DNA from 2 places in the Geodermatophilus bullaregiensis genome. Region 1 is predicted to be linked to the other one. Evidence: riboswitches for the same ligand, from Rfam matches in the RefSeq annotation. Region 1 holds a riboswitch; the other holds the start of a gene.
The links. Region 1 has a riboswitch for cyclic di-AMP ahead of JOD57_RS20935 (C40 family peptidase). Riboswitches for the same ligand answer to the same signal wherever they lie in the genome.
Positions count from the first base shown of each region.

Region 2: it holds a riboswitch for cyclic di-AMP, as region 1 does, so the genes downstream of both, JOD57_RS12930 (aggregation-promoting factor C-terminal-like domain-containing protein) here and JOD57_RS20935 (C40 family peptidase) in region 1, are expected to answer to the same signal.

Region 1 is NZ_JAFBCJ010000001.1:4,357,480-4,365,593, forward strand. It holds gene JOD57_RS20915 (hypothetical protein) at 1-11, shown strand, start outside; gene JOD57_RS20920 (restriction endonuclease) at 146-766, opposite strand; gene JOD57_RS20925 (HNH endonuclease signature motif containing protein) at 831-1,988, opposite strand; gene JOD57_RS20930 (carbohydrate kinase family protein) at 2,101-3,006, opposite strand; gene JOD57_RS20935 (C40 family peptidase) at 3,087-3,599, opposite strand; cyclic di-AMP (ydaO/yuaA leader) riboswitch at 3,612-3,746, opposite strand; gene JOD57_RS20940 (hypothetical protein) at 4,122-4,274, shown strand; gene JOD57_RS20945 (serine hydrolase domain-containing protein) at 4,513-5,688, shown strand; gene JOD57_RS20950 (RtcB family protein) at 6,307-7,470, opposite strand; gene JOD57_RS20955 (TIGR03557 family F420-dependent LLM class oxidoreductase) at 7,671-8,114, shown strand, end outside.
Region 2 is NZ_JAFBCJ010000001.1:2,731,338-2,739,451, reverse strand. It holds gene JOD57_RS12945 (cytochrome P450 family protein) at 1-724, shown strand, start outside; gene JOD57_RS12940 (TcmI family type II polyketide cyclase) at 721-1,563, shown strand; gene JOD57_RS12935 (VOC family protein) at 1,589-2,011, shown strand; cyclic di-AMP (ydaO/yuaA leader) riboswitch at 2,241-2,392, shown strand; gene JOD57_RS12930 (aggregation-promoting factor C-terminal-like domain-containing protein) at 2,627-3,253, shown strand; gene JOD57_RS12925 (EAL domain-containing protein) at 3,425-4,651, shown strand; gene JOD57_RS12920 (alpha/beta fold hydrolase) at 4,678-5,409, opposite strand; gene JOD57_RS12915 (NAD-dependent epimerase/dehydratase family protein) at 5,533-6,432, shown strand; gene JOD57_RS12910 (GNAT family N-acetyltransferase) at 6,582-7,136, opposite strand; gene JOD57_RS12905 (winged helix DNA-binding domain-containing protein) at 7,247-8,114, shown strand, end outside.

The sequences.
Region 1 (8,114 bases):
TCGTGCACTGAACGGCACCGGTCGGGCCCTTGGGCGATGACGAGCTCGTGTGCCTCGTCGTCCGACAGGGGCAGTGAGATCCGGTCCAGGCCGTGGAACGCGACGGTGGCGGCGAGCGGCAGCCGTTCGTCCAGGTCGAGGTGGGTCACTGGCCGAGTCGCTCCAGAGCCTCGGCGTAGCGCGGCAGTTCCCGGTTGAGCACGCGGTCGAGGTCCCTGTCCGGCTGGCGGTCGGTGTCGACAGCTGGGAGCTCCTCGGTCGGTGGGGTTGAAACGGGCGGCGGTGAGCCGTCCGGGCGAGCGAGGAGCTGCCGGATCCGCGCCTCCGCGTCGTTGCGCTGGATGCGGCAGACGGTGAGGAAGGCGCCGAGGGAGTAGAGGATGTCCTGGTCGATCGCGTCCCGTGGTACCTCACGGAGCCACGTGACCGGTCGCTGGTGCCGCATCGACTCGGGGGCGTCCGGCACGTAGCCGTAGGGCCCTGTGACACGGCCGAAGGCGACGACGGGCTCGGTCTTCAACGGCAGCGCGACCAGATCGCCGTCGGCCATGCGCCTCTGGAAGGCGTCGACCTGGCCGACCCAGTTGGAGATCGTCGAGGGCTTGGCGTCCGGGTGGGTCTCGATGAGCCGCTCCCGCAGCTCGTCGGTCGTCGTCACGTCGGAGAGGTCCCCGGCCCGCGGCCAGCCGATCCCCACCACGTGACGGCTCAGGGCGAGCTCGTCACCCTCGCCGTGCCGGCCACTGCGGACCATCCAGAGCGCCATGCATCCCCCATCTCGAGCTGCCTGCGGATGCTCGCACCCGGAGGATCGGACGCGCGCAGGGGCGTCAGGCGGCGCGGGGGAGCAGGGGTTCGGGGACGGTGATCGGGGTGCCGTCGGGTCGCCAGGTGCGCCATCGCCCGTCGGGTTGTCGTTCGACGCGGAAGCCGTGGTGGACCTTGGTGTGGTGGCGCTCGCACAGCAGTGCCGAGTTCTCCAGGTTCGTCTCGCCGCCGTCGATCCAGTGGACGAGGTGGTGCACCTCGGCCCACCAGGTGGGTGCATCGCAGCCGGTGAACACGCAGCCGCCGTCGCGCAGTTCGACCGCGCGGCGCAGGTACCGGTCGGCCAGGCGCTGCTCGCGGCCCAGGTCCAGCGGTGCGCCGTCGGGGCCCATGACGACGCGGGAGACGGTGGCGTCGCAGGCCAGCCGTCGGGCGCGGGCGGCGGAGATGGTCGCGCCGAAGCCCATCCGCCCGGCCCCGGGTCCGGTGGCCGGATCGGCCAGGTCCTCGACGTCGATGACCACGGCGACGTGCGGCTTGACCGTGCGCAGGGTGGGCAGGTCCCCGGCGGCCAGCGCGTTGTCGGCCAGCTGCACCAGGGCGTCGCCGAGGCGCTGGGCGCGGGTGCGGTCGTCGCCGGCGGGCCGGTCGGCCTGCACGAAGGACTCGACCGCCGCCTGGAACTTCTCCCCACCGGCGGCGTCGAGCTGGCCACGGAAGGACAGCGATCCGTCGGCGTGCTTGGCCAGCGTGAGCGACCGGCCCTCGGTGGGATCGGGTTCGGGTCCGTCGGGGTCGAGGTCGGCCAGGTAGTGCCGCACCACGCGCACGAAGTCGGCGTGCGGGTGATCGAGGGCCACCTGGGTGAGGACGGCGTCGATGACGGCCAGGTCCACCCCGGCGGCCGCGGCGGCGGCCAGCCGCTCGGGCGTGAGGATCTGCCCGGCCACGGCCACCTGCTCGGCGCTGACCAGCCCGGTGTCGTGCGCCTCGGCCAGCGCGGGCAGGTGCTCGAGAACCCGCCCGGCGGTCACCAGCCGGCCGGCCGCGGCCGCCGAGAGCCGGCAGTGCCCGCGCAACCAGGACGCCGTGCTCGTCAGCCCGTCCCGCTCCGGTGCCTGGGACAGTTCCGCGGCCCGTACCCGCCGCGCCAGCAGGGCATCGACCCGGTTGCGCTCGGCGACCAGCGCGGCGACGTCGTCGAGAACGTCACCGCCCACCGGATCACCCGAACACATGTACGAATTCTAACCGATCGGACCGGGGTGCTCAACCTGAAAATGCAGGTCAGCGGCCTATGAGGTGCGATGTGTCAGCGCGCATCGAGAGAGGTCACGGCGGCGGCTGGCCGCCGACCACGCCGGCGACCACCGCGGCCGCGGCATAACCGGACCGGACGGCGTCCAGCACGGACTGCCCGGCGCGCCAGCCGCTCAGCACCCCGGCCGCGAACGCGTCCCCGCACCCGGTCGTGTCACGCAGCCGCCCCGCCGGCAGCGGCTCGACCGGCACCTCCCACGCGCCCGCCGCCGAGACCACCCGGGTCGGGCGGGCACCGGCGTGCACCAGCACCAGCCCGGGTGCCCAGGCCGGCAACGAACCGTCCAGGCCCAGGGCCGTGGCCTCGGCGGCGTTACAGGAGAGCAGGTCCGGCCGCAGCCCGGCGAGCAGGTCGGTGTAGGCGCCGACCCCGTGCGCGGCGATGCGGGTCGCGGCGGCGACGTCCACGCTGATCGGCACCCCGCGCCCGTGTGCCGCCGACGCGGCGCCCCGCAGCGCGCCGGGGAAGCGCAGCAGGTCGTAGCCGTCCAGGTGGACGACGGCCGCATCGGCGACCCACGAGGCGCGGACGTCGGAAGGCTCCAGCCCGCCTTCCCCACGGTCGGTCAGCAGCGTGCGCTCGCCGTCGGGGTGCACCAGCACCGTCGACACCGGCGCCCGTCCGCGACGCACCACCGCCACCTCGACGCCGCGCCCGGCGAGACCGGCCAGCAGGTCGTCGGCGAGCGGGTCCGCGCCGGCCCAGCCCGCCAGCCGGGACGGGACACCCAGCCGTGCCAGGTTCGCCGTCACGGTGGCCGGGGCGCCGCCAGCCGTCGTCGTCCGGACCACCCGCTGTTGGCCGCCGACCACCAGGGGAGCCGACAGCTCGAGCAGTTGGTCGGCGACCAGCTTGCCCAGCGCGACGACCGGTCCCCGCCCGGCGGGGCGGGGCCACGCCGGGCCGGTGGAGGTCACGGCCGAGGAGTCTCCACCGGACCGTCCTGACGCGACGGCGCCCCGGCCCACCAGGGCCGGGGCGTCGTCCGAGGATCGCGTCAGACGATGCGACGGGCGCCCTGGTACTGCGGCATGGAGTCCAGGGCGACCACGGCCACCGGCTTGCCGGCGGTCGAGGCGTGGACCATCTGGCCGTTGCCGATGTACATGCCCACGTGCGAGACCGGGCTGTAGAAGAACACCAGGTCACCCGGCTGGAGGTCGGCCTTCGCCACCGGGGTGCCGAACGTCGACTGGGCCTTCGAGGTGCGCGGGATCGAGACGCCGGCCGCCTTGTAGGCGAAGCTGGTCAGCCCCGAGCAGTCGAACCGGTCGGGACCGGTCGCGCCGTAGAGGTACATGTCACCGCGCTGGGCGAGCGCGGTGTCGACGGCCGTCTGGGCCGCGCCGTTGGGAGCGGCGACCGGCGCGGCCGTCACGGCCCCACCACCGCCGCCACCCACGGCAGCCGAGGCCGGGAGGGGTGAGAGGACGATGCCGGCTCCGGCGATGGCCGCGACGGCGATGCCGCGGAACGAGCGACGAGCGGTGGACGTGCGGGTAGTCGTCATCGACGACGGTTCTCCTGTTCTCCACGATCGCCTACCGGGTTAGCTGACGGGTTCGGACGGAGGAGTCGCCCGGCGCGACGAGTCGCGCTCCACCCCAGTGCTGCGGTGGGTCCCCGGCCCGGGAGACCGGCTGGGTGCCGGCATCCGGTTCGGCGCATCCGGCGGGTGTCACACGGGGAGTGACGAAGGGCCCTGGCCGGACCGCGACGACGGTAGGTAGGGGTCCCTGAGCGCTCAACCGCTCCGGTCGGCCGCCACGCCCGATCCGGGTCCGCGCACTTGACTCCCGCCCCGGATCCGACACGCCGCGCTGACCAGCGCGGACACCCGAACTCCTCGACACGCGGGAGCCGGCCGCCCGGCGCGGACACGCCGCGCCGGGCCAGAAAGGACGCGGCGGTGCGTCCGAACGCGCAGTCAGCGGCCCACCACCGACACGGCACGGAGGACGTCGGGATCGCCACGGTTGCGGCGCGCGTTCACGGGGCACGAGGACAGGAATCGACACGAGGAGGCAACCCCATGGGGATGTTGAGGAAGCTCGTCGCTTCGGGCGTCGCCGCCAAGGTGGTGCAGGAGCTGCAGAAGCCGCAGAACCAGGCCAAGATCAAGAAGTTCATCCGCGACTACCAGGCCAAGAACAAGAGGGGCGGCGGCACGGCCGGTCGCTACTGACCGCACCGCGCACCTGTCTCGCGACCCCCGCCCCGGACCGCCGGGACGGGGGTCGCGTCGCGCCGGGACCGGGGACGCAGCAGCGTGCACCCGGAGCCGCTCGCCGCGCCGCTCCCGGCGTCGACCAGGGCACGAGCGCGCCGCCGTGCTCGCCGCCGCGTTTGCGCTGCTCCAGGGCACCCGCCAGCCTGACGCCGGGCCCGCCGCAGAGTCGCGGCGGACCGACCGAGGAGGCGCCATGAGCAGGGACATCGACGGCAGCCGGATCGACGCCGTACTGGCCGACGCGGTGGAGCGGGGAGCGGTGCCGCACGTCGCCGCCATCGCCGCCGACCGCGACGGCGTCCTCTACGAGGGCGGCGCGGGGGTGCGCGTCGCGGGGGAGTCCGACGACCCGGTCACCACGAGCACCCAGTTCCGGATCATGTCGATGACCAAGATGGTCTGCACGGCGGCCGCGCTGCAGCAGGTGGAGCGCGGCGAGCTGGACCTCGACGCCCCGGTCGAGCAGTACCGCCCCGAGTTCGCCGACGTCCGGGTCCTCGAGGGCTTCGACGGCGACACGCCCCGGCTGGTCGAGCCGGCCCGCAAGGCGACCGTCCACCAGCTGGTCACCCACACCACGGGACTGGGCTACTGGTTCTGGAACGCCGAGCTGCTGCGGTACGAGACGGCGACCGGGGTCCCCAACGTCGTCCCCGGGTCGGCGCGCGCGTTCGAGGCGCCGATGGTCGCCCACCCCGGCACCCGGTACGTCTACGGCATCAACACCGACTGGCTCGGCAGGGTGGTCGAGGCGGTGGCCGGCACGACCCTCGACGAGGTGATCGCCACCGGCATCACCGGCCCGCTCGGGATGACCGACACGATGTTCCGGCTCGACGAGGAGCGGAAGGCCCACTGCGTCGCCATCCACACCCGCGGCCAGGACGGCGGGTGGACCGCGGTCGACGAGATCCTCAACCAGGAGCCCGACTGGTGGGCCGGCGGGCACGGCCTCTACTCGACACCGCGCGACTACACCCGCTTCGCGCGCGCCCTGCTCCGCGGAGGCGAGCTCGACGGCGAGCGCATCCTCTCGGCGGAGACGGTCGACCGGGCGTTCACCAACCAGATCGGCGACCTCGACTTCCCCGCCGAGATCCTCACCGCGGACCCGCCGATCACCGACAGCCTCCGGGCCGGCCCCGGCCACACGTGGGGCTACGGGCTGCTCCTCAACACCGAGGACCAGCCGGGCCGCCGCCGGGCCGGCACCGGTTCCTGGGCGGGGCTGTTCAACACGCACTTCTTCGTCGACCGCACCACCGGCGTCTGCGCCTCGATCTACACCAACTCCCTGCCCTTCATCGAGCAGGACGGCGCGTGGCGGGTCTACGGCGAGTTCGAGGAGGCTCTGTACGCCGCGCTCTGACCCACTCTGCGGCCGCTCGTGCTCTGCCCCGCCGGTCGGCGCAGAGCACGAGCACCCGCGTCAACGTTGTGGCGCGCAGGCCGATGTGGACGCCACCTGCTCGATGATTCATGTGCTCATCCATCTGGCTCGACGATCAGGAGTTGACTCACCGAGGGAGCGACGTTGAGCACCATGGCATCTTCTGTCCGGAGTCCTGCCTTTGCTGCCTTCAGTCTCACCTCTGCGGAAGCGTCCGAGTTGCGCTCGTTCTCGGTGAGTGGGAGGTATCGACCATCGACACCGCGTCGGGGGATCGGACGTTGTGCCCACCATTCCAACGCGATGTCTGCTTCGTCTGCTTTGAGACGCAGCCATGGGCGGATGTCCCTCAGTGCCCGCACGCCAGACAGAGAGCTTGCTTGCCAGTTCCAGGCCGTGCGCCTGTAGCTCCTGTTCATCTCAGACAGGGAGCCGCCCCAGCGCGCCTGGCACTCTCTGAGTAGCAGAGTGCTCTTCGCCGTGATGTTCTGCGTCAACTGCACCCGTAGCGTCCGACCGCCTTTCCCGTTCCTGTAGACCCCAACCGATCCCTCGCCGTCGAAGAAGCCAGCGAAGTAGAGTAGGAATGGATCCACGTCAGTCGCCTTTCACGTTGACCATCTGCCTGAGGGTGTGTCGCACCTCGACTAGATCAGAAGCGTCTGACATCACTTGACCTATGGGTTTGTAGGCATCGGGGTGCTCGTCGAGGAAGGCGTCCGAGCGGCCCCAGGCGATGCCCCTCATGCGCCGGTCGAGGTCGGCGCGGCTGAACATCCGCCGGGCGGCGCCCCGCGAGTGGTTGCGGCCGGCGCCGTGCGGCGCCGACATCAGCGCCTCGGCGTTGCCCTTCCCGACGACGACGTAGGACGCCGCGCCCATCGACCCGGGGATCAGCCCCCACTGGCCGGTCCGCGCGGAGATCGCGCCCTTGCGGGACAGCCACACCTCGGTGCCGTGGTGGGTCTCCCGCTCGGTGTAGTTGTGGTGGCACTGCACCACCTGCACCCGCCGGACCTCCTCGGTCAGGAACCGGGACACCTGCTCGGCGAGGCGGTCCATCATCTCCTCGCGGTTGAGCGCGGCGAACCGCTGCGCCCAGTGCAGCGCCTCGACGTAGGCGTCGAACTCCGGCTCGCCCTCCTCCAGGTAGGCGAGGTCGCGGTCGGGGACGTCGACGCCCCTCGCCCGCGTGCGCTCCTGCGCCACCCGGATGTGCTTCGACGCCAGCTTGTTGCCCACACCGCGGGAGCCCGAGTGCAGGAACAGCCACACCCGGTCGGCCTCGTCGAGGGAGACCTCGATGAAGTGGTTGCCCGACCCGAGCGAGCCCAGCTGCAGCGGCCAGTCGGGGACGACGCCGTCGGCCTGGGCCGCCCCGGGCAGGCCCCGCAGCTCCTCGACGCGCGGCGTGGCCGTCTCCCGCACCTTCCTGTTGTTGCGGCCGGCCGACAGCGGGATCGCCCGCGAGATCTGCTCGTGCAGCGTCGCCAGGTTGCGGCCGCGGACGTCGTCACCGGTGAACTGGGTGCGCACGGCCGTCATCCCGCAGCCGATGTCGACCCCCACCGCCGCCGGGATGATCGCGCCGTCGGTCGGGATGACCGAGCCGACGGTCGCGCCCAGGCCCAGGTGCGCGTCGGGCATGAGGGCCACGTGCGGGTGGATGAACGGCATCGAGGCGGTGCGCTCGGCCTGCACCCGCGTGGTCGGCTCGAGGATCGACGCCCAGCTGAGCAGCCGATCGCTGATCCTCTCCATGGTCCACCCCTCCGGTCGCGGATCGGGCCTGCCGCGGGCGCAGGGCCGGGGCGGTCGACGCCGCTGCGTCGCCCGGTGCACTCGCGACTACCCGGGGACGGCGGGCCCAGGCCGGGCTCCGGCGTGCCGTTTCCGTTCCGCGGGCACCGGGCAGGCGGGACGGCGGACCAGCGCGAACCCGACAGTGAGGAACCACGACCATGCAGGTCGGACTGAAGCTCGCCACCGAGGCCTTCCCCCCGAACGAGGTCGTACGGCAGACCGTCCGCGCCGAGGAGGCCGGCTTCGACTTCGTCGAGCTGAGCGACCACTACCACCCGTGGCTCGACGTCCAGGGGCACAGCGCCTTCACCTGGTCGGTGCTTGGCGCGATGGCCGCCCGGACCGAGCGGATCGGTCTGGCCACCGGCGTCACCTGCCCGATGATCCGGTACCACCCGGCGGTCATCGCCCAGGCCGCGGCGACCGTGCAGATCCTGTCGGACAACCGGTTCACCCTCGGCGTCGGCTCGGGCGAGCGGCTCAACGAGCACGTCGTCGGTCAGGGCTGGCCGGCCGTGCACGTCCGGCACCAGATGCTCACCGAGGCACTGGAGATCATCAAGCTGCTCTGGCAGGGCGGCTACCAGACCTACGAGGGCAAG
Region 2 (8,114 bases), 1.6 Mb from region 1:
CGGCGGGCGCAGTCCCCAGGAGGACCGGGCGGCGATCGGGCAGGCCCAGTCGCGGCTGCACGCCTACTTCACCGGCCTGGTCGCGACCAAGCGCCAGCAGCCCGGGGAGGACCTGGTCAGCGCCCTCATCGCCGCCCGCGACGGGGACGGCCGGCTCTCGGAGGCCGAGCTGGTCTCCAGCGCCTTCCTGCTGCTGTTCGCCGGCTACCAGACGACGTCGGACTTCCTCGGCAACGCCGTCGTCGCGCTGCTGACCCACCCCGAGGAGCTGGCCGAGCTGCTGGCCGACCCCTCCCGGATCCCGGACGCCGTCGAGGAGCTGCTGCGCTTCGACGGGTCGGTGCCGGTGTCGAGCTTCCGCTTCGCCACCGAGGACCTCGAGATCGGCGGGGTCCGGATCCCCGAGGGCTCGATCGTCACCATCGTGCTCAGCGCGGCCAACCACGACCCGGCGCTGGTCCCCGACCCGGACGAGCTCGACCTGAGCCGGGGCCCCACCTCGCACCTGGCCTTCGGTCACGGCATCCACTACTGCCTGGGCACCGCCCTGGCCCGGCTGGAGGCGACGACCGCGCTGCGGCGCATCCTCGTCCGCCTCCCCGACCTGCGCCTCGACGTCCCCGTCGAGGACCTGCAGTGGCTCCCGGCGGCCTCCGCCTTCCGCGGGCTGCTCGAGCTGCCGCTGCGCTTCACCCCCACCCCCGCTACAGGAGGCACACCATGACCCCGCCTGCCCCCTCGGCCACTCCCTCGGCCACTCCGTCGGCCGATCCCGCGGCCGACGCCTCGACGACGCCCACGGAGGCGCCCTGGGCCAACGACACGGTCGAGTTCACGAACACGGTCTCGACGCCCGCGAGCTGGTCCTCGGCCACGTGGCGCCCGTTCCGCAACGTCATCGTCTGCCGGATGGCCCCCGGCAGCGAGGACGAGGTCGGGCCGGTGTTCGCGTACTACGACCGGACCACCCGGCCGCAGGACCTCGGCGTCGTCGGACGGGCCCTGCTCTCGTACGAGGGCCTGTACCTGCACGTCATCGAGCGCAAGGAGGACCCGGAGGTCTCCGGGCAGCGCCGCGGCCTGCCGGCGTTCCAGGCCATCGCCGAGGCCATCGCCCCGTACGTGACGCCCTACCCCAGCTACTGGGAGAACCCGTCGCACTCCGTGGCGAAGCACTTCTACACCTGGGTGCCCGAGGGCGAGGTCTCCCCCGACCGGGAGATGACCGTCATCGTCCAGCGGATGAAGCCGGGCAGCGAGGCCGAGATCGCCCGGGTGTTCGCCGAGTCCGACGCCGGCGACCTGCCCACGGAGACGGGCGTGACCGGCCGCTGGCTGTACTCGATGGAGGACGTCTTCGTGCACCTCCTGGAGCAGGACCGGGCCAAGGCGGCGGCCGTGCGGCAGAACCACGAGTCGATGCGGCCGGCCTTCGCCAAGGTCATGGCCGCCCTCGCCCCCTACGTCAGCCCGTACCGCCCGGAGACGTGGCAGAGCCCGCGCGACTCGGTGGCCCGGGTGTTCCACCGCTGGACGGCCCCGGACTGGGCGCCGGGGGACTGACGGTGACGACGAGGGAGGGCAGACCGTGAGCCTGCGCAGGATCGCGTCGATCACCTACTGGGCCGAGGACGTGGCCGCGGCCGCGGCCTGGTACACCGAGCTCCTGGGCTCGGGGCCGAGCTTCACCCGGCCCGGTCCCGGCGGGCGGCTGGGCTACGCCGCGTTCAGCATCGACGAGCGGACCCGGCTGGCCATCGCCGCCCGCGCCACGGCCCCGCCGGGCGCGGCGCTGGAACCGGGTGGTGCGGTCGGGCACTGGGACGTCGCCGACCTCGACGCCGTCCTCGAGAGGCTCGCGTCGATGGGCGCCAAGGAGTACATCCCGGTCACGCCGCACGGGCCGGTGGTCAGCGCGGCCGTGCTCGACCCCTTCGGCAACGTGCTCGGGCTCATCTCCGACCAGCACCCCGCTGCCGACTTCCGGGGCGGGCCGCCGCGGCCGAGCTGATCCGCGTTCCACCACACGGCGACCGCCGGGACCCCAGGGACCCGGCGGTCGCCGCGCGTCGGGGTGCCGACGATCGCGGAGGGTGACGTTCCCGGTGCGATCCTGGGCGTGGCGTCGGCTCGTCGCGGCGTGCGGTGGTCCGATTCAGGTCACGAGATTGTCACGGACCGGTCCCGTCCTTAGCGTTTCCGCGTCCGGCCGGTCACCTGGCTCCCACCCGGGGAGCCCCCGACGGATGCCGCCGAGTCGCACCTCGCGGTGCGAGCCGGGGACCCACCTGTACCACCGGGGTGAGTCCCGCTCCCGGTCCCGCCGGGAGCGGGTAGGGCACTCCCAGCCCGAACCCGTCAGCTCACCCGGTAGGCGGCCAGGGGAGAACGGAGTACAGCCACGCCCGGGGCCGAGCCCCGCGCGTCCAGGTCCGGGACCGTCGCGCTCCCGCCTGCCCACCTGAGCCAGCCAGCCGTCGCACGGCGCCCTCAGCCGGACCCCGGTGTCCGGCCGGTGCCGCACGCCCGGATGCCGAGCCCTGCCCGACGCGGCCACGTGCCGCAGCACATCCCGACCGTCGCGGCGCCGTCCCACGGCGACCGCCCCTGCAGTGAGGACGTCTCCATGCACGCACGCACGCACGTCGAGGACACCCGTGCCGAGCACACCGCCGGCGACGCCCGGCCGCGTCGCCGGGCCCTGCACCTGCTGACCGCCACGGGGGCCATGGCCCTGGCCTTCACCTTCGCCGGGCAGTCGGTCGCCCAGGCCGACGAGCCCCGGTGGGGTGGCGGCGGGTCCGCCTCGACCTGGGACGGCGGCCGGGACGGGCGCGGCGCGCCCGCCCCCGCGCCCGAGGCGGCGGCGCCTGCTCCCGCACCGGCACCGGCCCCGGCGCCCGCACCGGCACCGGCACCGGCTCCTGCGCCGGCACCCGCGCCGGCACCCGCCGCCACCGGCGAGCAGGCGTACAAGGACTACGCACTCGACCAGCTCGGCGGCGACGCCACCCAGTTCGGCTGCCTCGAGCAGCTCTGGGAGGCCGAGAGCGGGTGGAACCCGAACGCGCAGAACCCCACCAGCACCGCGTACGGCATCGCCCAGTTCCTCGACTCCACCTGGGCCTCCACCGGCATCGCCAAGACCTCGGACCCGTACCGGCAGGTCGACGCGGGCCTGATCTACATCGAGAACCGGTACGGCAGCCCCTGCGCGGCCTGGAACCACTTCCAGGCCAACAACTGGTACTGATCCCCTGACCGCCGCGGGCCCCTCTCAGCAGCGGGAGCGGCCCCCGGCGTCTTCACCCCGGGGGGTGACCCCAGGACGTCCCACCCGTCCGGGTGGGACCGGGTGGCGACCGGTCCAGTCGTGCGGCTCCGGTGTCGAGAGAGGTGGCACACCTCCGACGGGAGCACACCGATGGCCAGGAAGCGCACCGACGCCGAGCAGCAGGTCGCCGACCTGCTGCACACGGCGCGGAAGTCACTGCACATGCCCGTGGCGTTCCTGACGCGCATGGACGGCACCACCCAGCACCTGGAGGTCGTCGACACCCGCGTGCCGGTGCTCGTCCAGGAGGGCGCGAAGGTCGCCCAGGAGACGTCGTTCTGCCAGAAGATCCTCGACGGGGAGCTGCCCGCCGTCATCAGCGACGTGAAGGCGCACCCGCTGGCGATGTCGCTGCCCTCGGCGCGCATCCCGCGGATCCGCAGCTACGTCTCGACGCCGGTCACGCTGTCGGACGGCAGCCTCTACGGCACCTTCTGCGCCTTCGGCTTCACCTCCGACAAGGAGCTCAACGAGCGCGACGAGGCCCTGATGAAGGTCCTGGCGTCGGCCGCCTCGGTGATCATCGAGCCCCAGCTGCGCGCCCAGCAGCGCCGCGACGCGATCGACGGCCGGCTCGACCCGCTGGTCGCCTCCGGCGGCCCGACCGTCGTCCTGCAGCCGATCGTCGACCTGGCCACCGGGGACCGCGTCGGCGCCGAGGCGCTCAGCCGCTTCCCGGCCGACTGGGGCAAGGGCCCCGACGTCGTCTTCGAGGAGGCGCACAGCATCGGCCGCGGGCACGAGGTCGAGCTGCTGGCCCTGCGCCGGGCCGCCGAGCACCTGGCCACGGTCGAGGGCTACGTGGCCATGAACGTCTCGCCGCAGACCCTGCTGACGCCGGAGTTCTCCGCGCTGCTGCACACCCTGCCGCTGCCGCGGGTGCTCCTCGAGCTCTCCGAGCACGACCCGGTCGAGGACTACGACGCGCTGAGCAGTGCCCTGCTGCCCTTCCGTGCCGCCGGGATGCGGCTGGCCATCGACGACGTCGGCGCCGGCTTCTCCTCGCTGCGGCACATCGTGGTGACCGACCCCGACGTCATCAAGATGGACCGCAGCATCGTCAGCGGCCTGCACACCGACCCGGTGCTGAGCAAGCTGGTCGAGTCGCTGGTGACCTTCGGTCACGGCTGCGGCGTCACCGTGGTCGCCGAGGGCATCGAGACCGCCGAGGAGGCCGCGGCGCTGCGCGGCCTGGGCGTCGACCTGGGCCAGGGCTGGTTCCTCGGCCGCCCCGGCCCGCCGGAGTCCCTGCTGCCGGTGCCGCCCGCCGTCCTCCGGACCGTCCGCGCGCCGGACCCGGGACTGCTCCCCGCCTGAGCGCGCCCGCCGGGCGGCTCCCGTCCCTACGGCTCGACGAGCGCGGGCGGCAGCGGCCGGCCGGCCGTGTGGGCGCGGAGGGCGTCGGCGAACAGTCCCGGCGCCTCGCCGTTCCAGGCGTGCCCGACGCCGGGGACCACCCGCGCCCGGCCGTGCGGGAAGGCCCCGGCGAGCACGGGGAGCGACGACCGGACGAGGGCGTGCTCCCGCTCCCCGGCGACCGCGAGCACGCGGGCGTCGGAGGTGGCGGCGCCGTCCGGGACGCCGTGACCGGCCAGCTCGGACCCCACCCGCAGGAACTCGCCGGGCGCCTGCGTGCGCGCCGCGCGGACGTGGCCGTCGAGGTCCTCGGCCGGCACCCGCAGCGCGCGGGCGTCGGCCCGCAGCACCGGACCCGTCGTCACGAACGGCGCCACGAGACGTCCCGCGAGCCGCATCCGCCGCGGGTGCGGGAACGGCGGGACGCTGACGCCGCTCACCAGGGCGCCGGTCAGCAGCCCGGCTCGGCGGGCGGCCAGCGCCGTGGCGACGTAGCCGCCCAGCGACAGGCCCGCGACGTGCGCCCTCCCGCCGTGGGCGCGGGTGCGGACCACCTCGGCGACGGCCGCCGCGGTGTCGTCGAGCGACACCCACGGGACCGCGTTGCTGCCGCCGTGCCCGGGCAGGTCGACCACGAGGAGGTGCAGGTCGCCGTCCAGGAACGGGACGAGCCGCTCCCACATCCAGCCGCTGGTCCCCGACCCGTGCAGCAGGACCACGGTCGGGGCGTCCCGCGGCCCGTGCGCGGTGACGGCCAGGGAGGCGGGCCCGGTACGCGATACGGCGGGATCCTCCCCGACGCCGGTGGCTAGGGTCACGCCCCACCAGCGGGAGGAGTCGACGTGCGGGTGTTCGTCACGGGTGCCACCGGGGCCATCGGGGGGCACGTCGTCCCGGCGCTGCTCGCCGCCGGGCACGAGGTCACCGCGCTGGCGCGGACGCCGGAGAAGGCGAGGGGCCTGGCCGCGCTGGGCGCCGTCCCGAGCGAGGTGTCCCTGTTCGACCGGGCGGCACTGACGGAGGCGGTCGCGGGGCACGACGCGGTCGCCAACCTCGCCACCGCCATCCCCACGCCGTCGACGTTCCTGCGCGCGTCGGCCTGGGCGGCGAACGAGCGGGTGCGCCGCGAGGGCTCGGCCGCGGTCGCCGCGGCGGTCCGGGCGGCCGGGGTCGGCCGCCTCGTCCAGGAGTCGATCACCTTCCTCTACCCGGACCGCGGAGCCGAGTGGATCGACGAGGACGTCGCACCCGATCCGTTCCCCCTCGCCGAGGCCAACCTCGCCGCGGAGGCGAACGCACGCGGCGTCGGGAACAGCGTGGTGCTCCGCTTCGGGCTCTTCTACGGGCCGGGGTCGGGCCACACCGACCTGCTGCTGCGCCTGGCCCGCCGGCGCACCGCCTTCGTCGCAGGCCCGCCGCGGGCCTACCTGTCCTCCATCCACCTGGCCGACGCCGCCTCGGCCGTGGTCGCCGCGCTCGACGCGCCGGCGGGGCTGTACGACGTCGTCGACGACGAGCCGGTGACCCGCCGCGACTACGCCGCCGCGCTGGGCGAGGCGGTCGGCCGGCGGCCGCTGCTCTCGCTCCCGGGACGCGCCGCCGTCCTGGCCGGCGGGGCGGCCGGGTCGCTGGTCCGGTCGCAACGGGTCAGCAACCGCAGGCTGCGGACCGCCACCGGCTGGGCACCGGGGTTCCCCTCCGTCCGCGACGGCCTGCTCGCCGCCGCGGGCGTCCCGCGGTGAACCCCGCCCTGGCGTCGGCGCTGCTGCGGGGCACGCTCCGCGCGGTGGGTGCGGTGGCGACGGGGACCGGCGCGACGGTGGCGCTGACCGGCACCCGGTCGATCCCCGGCGGCGCCCCGACCACGGCGAGCAACGACAGCGCGGCCGGCTCAGCCGTCGCCCGGCCGGCGCAGCAGGTAGACGACGTGGTCGGGCGGGTCGATCGGGTTGTCCGGCGTCAGCGGCCCCTCGGCCACGCGGGTGAACCCCGCCTTCTCCAGCGCCCGCCAGGACGCGACGTTGCCCGCGGCCACCGGCACGAGGACGGCGTCGGCGTCCGGGTACGCGATCCAGCTGTCGGCCACGAACGCGCGCAGCATCGCCGTGCCCGCTCCCCCGCCCCGGACGTCGGGCTCGCCGATCAGGTAGTCGATCGACAGCGCCCGCGGCGGGACGGCGACCACCGGCGCCAGCTCCTCGAGGTACCCCGGCTCGTCGGACAGCCGGTACCGCTGGACCAGCCCGAACGGGCGGCCGCCGGTGCAGGCGAGCAGCACCTGCGTCGGGTCCCGGCCGTCCACGCTCGGGCCGAAGTCGGCCTCCAGTGCCTCCGGCGTCGTCTCGTGCGCCCACCAGCGGGCCACGGCCGGCTCCTCCAGCCAGCGCGTGACGAGGGGGAGGTCGGCGCGGGTCAGGGGGCGGAAGGTGACCGGCCCGTGGAGCACCGCGCCAGGCTAGGCGCCGCGACCGGCGTCTGTGCACCCGTCGGGGTGATCACGGGGACCGCGAGCCCGGGAGGTGCACACTCGTCCGCCCCCGCGCCTACGGTTCCGGCGTGACGCGAACCGCCTCCGCCCGCGACGTCCTCGCCTACCGGGTCACCACCCAGCAGCTGGACCGCGACTCCGGCACGGTCGCCGACACCGCCGTCCTCGACCTGGGCGTGCAGGACACCGGGACCGACGGCGGGCTGTGGGCGCTCGCGCTGCGCGGGGTGGACGTCGGGGCGCTGGACCCGGCGGAGCTGACCACCGTCTGGACGCTGCGCGGCGCCCCGCACCTCTACCGCCGGGCCGACCTGCCCGCCGTCGCGGCCGCCATCGCGCCGTTCTCCGAGGAGGACGCGGCCAAGCGGGTGTTCGACGCGGCCAAGCCGCTCAGGGCCGCGGGCATCCCGGTGCTCACCGCGCTGGACACGCTCGCGACCGCGATGCGGGGCATCGTCACCGAGCCGATGGTCAAGGGTGAGATGTCACGGCGGCTGGCGGACGCCGTCGACGAGCCGTACCTGCGCTACTGCCGTCCGTGCGACGCCGTCCACGCCCACGAGCAGTCCTTCCGCCTGTCGGCCCTGCGCGCCGGGCTGGAGCTGCAGCCGGGGACCTCGCCGCCGGTGCTGCAGCCGGTGCCCGGCTTCGCCCCGGCGGACACCGTCCCGGACCGGCTCGACGTCGTCCGGGCGTACCTGCACCTGCTCGGCCCGGCCACGCCGCAGCACGTGGCCGGCTACCTCGACGCGCCGGTGAAGGACGTCAGGGCACGCTGGCCGGAGGACGTCGTGGAGGTCGAGGTCGACGGACAGCGGCGCTGGCTGCTGGCCGGCGACACCGAGCGGCTCGGGGCGCCGCCGCCCGGCGTCACCCGGCTGCTCGGTCCGTTCGACCTGTTCCTGCAGGCCCGCGACCGGTCGACGCTGGTGGCCG